Regions from separate parts of the Bacillus sp. z14 (2026) genome, predicted to be linked through region 2. Evidence: predicted binding sites of a transcription regulator. Region 2 holds the regulator's gene; the other holds the start of a gene.
What was found. The regulator LexA, encoded in region 2, represses DNA repair genes until DNA is damaged. The targets are predictions, from matches to a motif close to CGAACATATGTTCG.

Region 1 (3,540 bases), on a different contig from region 2:
ATCATCAATAATTAAATCGATTCCCGTCAACGTTTCAAGTGTTCGAATATTACGTCCTTCTCGACCGATAATTCGACCTTTCATTTCATCATTTGGAAGATTAACAACAGAAACGGTCGTTTCGGCCACATGATCTGCTGCACAACGTTGAATCGCAAGTGACAAGATTTCACGTGCCTTTTTGTCTGCTTCTTCCTTCGCTCGGTTATCGCTCTCTTTCATCATGATTGCAATATCATGTGATAGCTCTTTCTCAACACGATCAAGGATAATGGCTTTTGCTTCTTCTCTAGTCAGGCTAGAAATACGTTCAAGTTCAGAACTTTGAGCTTGAATTATCTCGTCCACTTTGCTTTCCATCTGTTCAATATGCTGTTGTCTTTGGTTCAGAGAATCTTCTTTCTTCTCCAATAAAGCCTCACGTTTATCTTGAGAGTCTGCTTTACGGTCCAGATTCTCTTCTTTTTGTAGAATTCGATTTTCCTGTCTCTGTAATTCAGTTCGTCGATCACGAACTTCCTTTTCAGCATCAGTCCGAAGCTTATGAATCTCATCCTTTGCTTCAAGAAGGGATTCCTTTTTCAAGGCGTCCGCTTCACGCTTTGCGTCCTCAATAATTTTTTCAGCTGCGTTCGTTGCGCCGGATATTTTAGATTCAGCTATAGATCTTCTTAACAAATAGCCAACAACTGCACCAACAATTAGGCCAAGCAAAATGGAGATGATAGCGATTGGATCCATCATTACACCTCCTCTTGCTATTAACTTTTTTAATCTCTTTTACTACATTGTTTTCAATTCTGGCATGTACATCATCTAAAAATATACAGCACAATCGCTTTTAGGCATGTCATAAAAAAAGATATTAATACATTTCTATTGTAAAGTTATGAAAATTTGTTGTCAAGAGCAAGTCCTGACGCTCTTTTAATCGTTTTTAGAAAATACAGACAGATATACAATTTTCGTGACCCTATCCACCTAGGTCATAGTTTCTAATAATACTCTCCACTTTAAGACAGCCGCTTCCCATTAAGTTGAGTAAAAGTACAAAAGCCGAAGAAATTATTTGTTTTTCGCATCTTTTCTAATAAAGTTATAGATTTTTCTCAAACAACACTTACTGATTGATCATACTCTGCCAGTCACTATACTACCTAAATATTATTTCTTTCATGATTCTCTTCAGAAACAGCTAAATTTATAATAAAACACACCCTGAGGCCCACCTATAGAAAGAGCAAACCCATAATCAGGTTTGCCCATTACAAACTACTTATTCAGGTAAATCAAATTTATCCATTTCCTCTGCTGCTTCAACCACTTTCGCTTCACCGTTTAATCCATAGGCTGAGCGGATTTTAATGGAAATTTCATCCCGAACATCTGGATTTTCTTTTAAGAAGAGCTTCGCATTCTCTCTTCCCTGTCCTAAGCGATCTCCATTATATGAGTACCAAGACCCACTCTTTTCAATAATATCCAATTCAGAACCAATGTCGATGATTTCTCCTTCTTTGGAAATACCCTCACCATACATAATATCAAGTTCTGCCACTTTGAAAGGTGGAGCCACTTTATTTTTAACAACCTTTACTTTAGTCCTGTTCCCTACAATATCATTTCCCTGTTTCAGTTGTTCTGCACGTCTTACTTCAAGGCGAACCGTAGAATAGAACTTAAGAGCACGACCACCTGGAGTTGTTTCTGGGTTACCAAACATAACACCAATCTTCTCACGGATTTGGTTGATAAAGATTGCTATGGTGTTAGATTTATTAATGGATCCAGAAAGTTTACGAAGAGCCTGAGACATTAAACGGGCTTGTAGACCCATATGAGAATCTCCCATTTCACCTTCAATCTCAGCTTTTGGTACTAAAGCAGCCACTGAGTCAACAACGATAATATCAATTGCACCACTTCGTACAAGCGCCTCAGCAATTTCCAATGCCTGTTCACCTGTATCTGGTTGGGAAAGTAATAATTCATCTATATTTACGCCAAGCTTTTGTGCATATGCCGGATCTAAAGCATGTTCTGCATCAATAAATGCTGCTTGTCCACCCTGTGCCTGTACTTCAGCAATTGCATGTAAAGCTACTGTCGTTTTACCGGAACTCTCCGGTCCATAAATCTCAATTATTCTACCTCTTGGATATCCACCCACACCGAGGGCTGAATCAAGAGCAAGCGAACCACTTGGAATGGTAGAAACCTTTCTGTCTGCTCTTTCCCCCAGCTTCATTACTGAACCTTTACCAAATTGCTTTTCAATTTGTTTTAGCGCCATATCGAGCGCAGCTTGACGTTCACTCACAGTTTATTTCCTCCCCATATCTATATAAAAACATTACATGTATAATTTAGAACTTATTTATACTATACCTCATCTGTCCCCATTTAACAAGTAAAAAAGCGAACGTTTATTCGTATTGTTTTAATGGTAATTTTGCTAATAAATTTAAAGAAACTCTCTAGCAAACAGAATGCTTTTAGCAGTAATTAAAGTAAAACTAAAATTATCTCAATTTTATAAACAATAGAAATCCCCAACCATATAAGTTGGGGTTTTCTATTATGCATATAACTCTCTCAACTTTCGGATAAGAAAATGACAGCCATACTTCATGCTTCTTACCCGATTAACCTCACGCATACCGCCTAAGTCCAATCTCTTTGCGTACGTTTTCTGACCGGAAATGGCTATACCGATATAAACAGTCCCTACCGGATGACCTTCCAATTCATCTGGTCCAGCTACTCCAGTAAAACTAATCCCAATATCAGATTGGAGCATGGCTTTAATATTATCAGCCATTTCCATAGCACATTGCTCACTGACAACTCCATATTGGTCGATGGTTGATTGTTCGACCTTCAAAAGCTTTTCCTTTGCTTCATTGGTATAAACAACAATACCGCCCTTAAGGATTAAACCGGCTCCCTGTATATCCGTCATTTTTTCCTGAAACATTCCGCCGGTTAAGCTTTCTGCTGCCGATATTGTAAGCTCATTTTCTTTTAAAAGATTGATAAGTTCAGTCATAATAGTCGCATCATCATATCCGTAAAAATATTCTCCCACACGCGAAAGAATTTTTTCTTCTGTCTCTTTTAATAGTTTGTCAGCTTCTTCAATAGATTCATGTTTAGCTGTAATACGAAGAGTTACCTCTCCATCTGAGGCAAGAGGCGCTATTGTCGGATTACTTTGCTGATCCAGTAAATCTTCTATTTCTGTTTCAAGCTGTGATTCCCCAATACCAAAGAAACGGAGGACTCGGGAATCTATACGCTCCACTCTGTCCATTAATCTCAAAAGATAAGGAACTGCAAAATTTTGATGCATTGGCTGCATTTCACTTGGAGGACCTGGTAATAAAATGTGAAGAATATCCCCATGAGACACAACCATTCCGGGAGCCATTCCATTTTGATTAGGGAATACTTCCGATCCTCCAATAACCAATGCTTGCTTCCGGTTGTTTTCTGTCATCACCCGTTTTATTTTCTTGAAATATTCTTCAATATTTTCCA
Region 2 (3,540 bases):
CCAATCAGTACATTTACAATAGCTCCTACACAGGGTGTATTTGAACGCTTTAAACGTTATCACTCCAGCTTTGATCAATTCTTTGAATTATGGGATGAATTTAAAAATCCTGCCGGAACAACAAAAGCACCGCTTAATCAGGAAAAAGCTTTATATCATTTAATTCGCCATGAACAAATAGAAGGACGAATGTCGATAACTGATTTATACGGTTTTCTGCATTTACCTTTTTCAGCGAATGAGGAGAGCCTCGTTAATCAATGGCTCTATAATATGAAAGCCATTGTGGATCGAAGAGAATTGAGAGAGCCTTTAATAAAGAAAGATTCCTTGGATGAACTTGAATTATCTTATAAATCAGTAGGATTGCATTTATTGTTTTTGTATAAATTAGATCGAAGAAGTGAAACGGTCTATTGGGAGCGAGTAAGAGAAGAAATCAGTTCAGATGCACATAATCAGTTAAGAAAAGGGGTTAAAAAATATCAAACAAAGTGTCGGTCATGCAATAAGCCGTTAAGCTGGAATTATCCATTTGCTATTTGCCAGTCGTGTTATGAAGAGAGTAAACGATCAAGATACTATTACAAAGGATGGGATATATAGGACCTTCAAGCTTGCAATCAAAATGGTTGCAAGCTTTTTTGTATCACATAATAATATTATGTAAACAACGAGATAAATAAAAGTATTAATCTATTTATAAAATGGAATATGCCAATCTTAAATGCATATGTTTAATAGAGAAAATAGAGATAATAGATTTTAAACACAAAAGTAGAACCGGCTGAAAGCCGGTCCCAACGTTCTTATTGAATATTTCTGTATAACCCGATCACTTTGCCAAGGATGCTGACATTTTGTAGAATGATAGGCTCGAGCATAGAATTTTCAGGCTGCAGACGGAAATGAGTATCTTCTTTAAAGAAACGTTTAACGGTAGCTTCATCATCTTCAGTCATGGCTACGACAATTTCACCGTTGTTTGCTGTATGCTGCTGGCGAACAATTACATAGTCACCGTTAAGTATTCCAGCTTCAATCATACTGTCGCCCATAATTTCTAGCATAAACACATTTTCATCGGCAGGAGCCATATGCTCAGGCAGAGGGAAGTATTCTTCTATATTTTCGATAGCTGTAATAGGCTGCCCTGCAGTTACTTTCCCGATTAATGGTACATTAACTGAATTTGTTTTTGGAATATGGTCATGTGGATCCATATCCAGGATTTCAATAGCACGTGGTTTGGTAGGATCTCGTCTGATGAGTCCTTTGCTTTCCAATCGCGCTAAGTGACCATGAACCGTGGAACTAGAAGCCAGTCCGACTGCTTCGCCAATTTCTCGAACGGAAGGCGGATAGCCCTTCGTTTTTACTTCTTCTTTAATATATAGCAAAATATCCTGTTGCCGTTTGGATAATTTAGTAGTCATCTCCCGCACCTCTTTTAGCTTTTCTTGTTTTTAGTATATCATTTCCTGTTTAACAGTACAAACATAAGTTCGTTTTTTGTATTGACACAAAACGTTTGTTCGGTTTATACTTGATTTATATTAAACGAACATACATTCGATGGGGGTTTATTTATGAAAAAATTATGGACTTCTTATAATTATTCCATCTTGTTTTTTATCGGTCTTTTCTTATTAATAACTACAATGATAGTAACAAATATTGAAGCACCAAAAGACGATTATCAACAAATCACGGTTAAAAAAGGAGATACAGTTTGGGATATGGCTGAACGTTTTGACGGCAGCGAAATGACACAGACTGAATTTGTCTCTTGGGTTCAGGAACATAATGACTTGCACATTAATCATTTAAAGGAAGGGCAAACGATTGTGATTCCTGTAAAGAAAATGAACGAAAATACAGAAATGCTACACTTAGCAGATTCTGATAAATAACTATATAATCAGTAAGGTCGGGAATGTTTCCCGGCCTTATCTATATGTAAAGAAGAATGGTGAGAGAAAATGAAGGTTGGAATTTATTGCAGAGTCAGCACAGATAAAAGTTCACAGGAAACATCACTGGAAAGGCAGGAGCAGGAGTTAACAAGACTGGCTGCCATAAAGGGGTTCGAGGTGGTAATAATCGAGAAAGAACAAGCCAGTGGATATGATTTAGAACGAGAAGGCATTCTAATCTTGCTGGAAAAAATGAAAAATAGAGAAATCGAGGGTCTCTTGATTCAGGATGAAACAAGACTGGGCAGAGGAAATGCCAAGATTGCTCTATTACATTGCATCTATAAAGAAGGGGTTAAATTATATACGGTTACTCATAATGGTGAGCTTGAGGTTTCTGAAACAGATGCCATGCTTTTGCAAATCATCAGTATAGTAGAGGAATATCAGCGAAAATTACAAAACAGTAAAATCAGAAGAGGGATGAAACGAGCAATTGAAAATGGATATAAACCACAAAGAAATTTAGCAAATCAACATCTTGGAGGCGGAAGAGAAAGGTCAGAGGTACCTTTACAGGAGGTTATTGAGCTGCGTATTAAAGGATTAACATTTGCTGAAATTACGGAGAATTTAAACAGAAAAGGCTATGATCTCTCAAAAGCCACCATTCATCGAAGATATTCAGAATATATGAAAAAGAATACTAATCAATAGTTCATTCTTGAAAATTACGCAGTTTTTCTATACGATGACAATATCTACTTATATTTTATATAGAAGGAGCAATACCATGCTGCCAATGCATAAAATTAAAAGAATTAATGAATTATCTAAGAAATCAAAAACAGTTGGCCTTACAAAAGAAGAAGCCACTGAACAATCTCTTCTGAGGAAAGAGTATTTGGAAACCTTTCGTACCTCAATGAGAAATACGGTTGAAGGTTTGACAATTATCGATCCAGAAGGTAAGGATGTCACACCTGAAAAAATAAAAAAATTACGTAATAATAAATTACATTAAGGGTATAGCATAATAGGTTAGACTCCAAAAAAATATCTTAAGGAGTGACGATTTTGTAGCATTTACCAACAAAGTCTTGTCAACCTGTTTATACTTCATTAATATAAATTAGAAGGTTAATCTGAAAGGATGTAGGCAATGTTCACAGAAAAAGATAATTTATCTATCACAGCTATTCGTACTCTTTCAATCGATGCAATTGAAAAAGCTAATTCAGGTCATCCTGGTATGCCAATGGGAGCTGCTCCTATGGCTTATACTCTTTGGACCAAATTCATGAACCATAATCCAAAAAATCCGGATTGGTTTAACCGTGATCGTTTTGTATTATCAGCAGGACATGGTTCCATGCTTTTATACAGCTTATTGCACTTATCAGGTTATGGCCTTGATATGGAAGAAATTAAGAATTTCAGACAATGGGGCAGTAAAACACCTGGACATCCTGAATATGGACATACAAAAGGCGTAGAAGCTACAACCGGACCACTTGGCCAAGGTATTGCGATGGCAGTCGGTATGGCAATGGCGGAACGTCATTTGGCGGCAGTCTACAATAAAGATAACTTTGATGTTGTAGATCATTTTACATACAGCATT

Region 1: a site for LexA is predicted at 2,420-2,433, ahead of recA (recombinase RecA). Genes of this name have one in related genera too.

What each region holds. Positions count from the first base shown of each region.
Region 1 is NZ_JBZFQK010000002.1:732,483-736,022, reverse strand. Features, by position in the region: gene rny (ribonuclease Y) at 1-741, opposite strand, end outside; gene recA (recombinase RecA) at 1,277-2,320, opposite strand; gene AC4G3O_RS09640 (competence/damage-inducible protein A) at 2,579-3,540, opposite strand, start outside.
Region 2 is NZ_JBZFQK010000009.1:17,681-21,220, reverse strand. Features, by position in the region: gene AC4G3O_RS17955 (helicase-related protein) at 1-606, shown strand, start outside; gene lexA (transcriptional repressor LexA) at 810-1,436, opposite strand; gene yneA (cell division suppressor protein YneA) at 1,590-1,913, shown strand; gene AC4G3O_RS17940 (YneB family resolvase-like protein) at 1,983-2,633, shown strand; gene AC4G3O_RS17935 (DUF896 domain-containing protein) at 2,710-2,940, shown strand; gene tkt (transketolase) at 3,079-3,540, shown strand, end outside.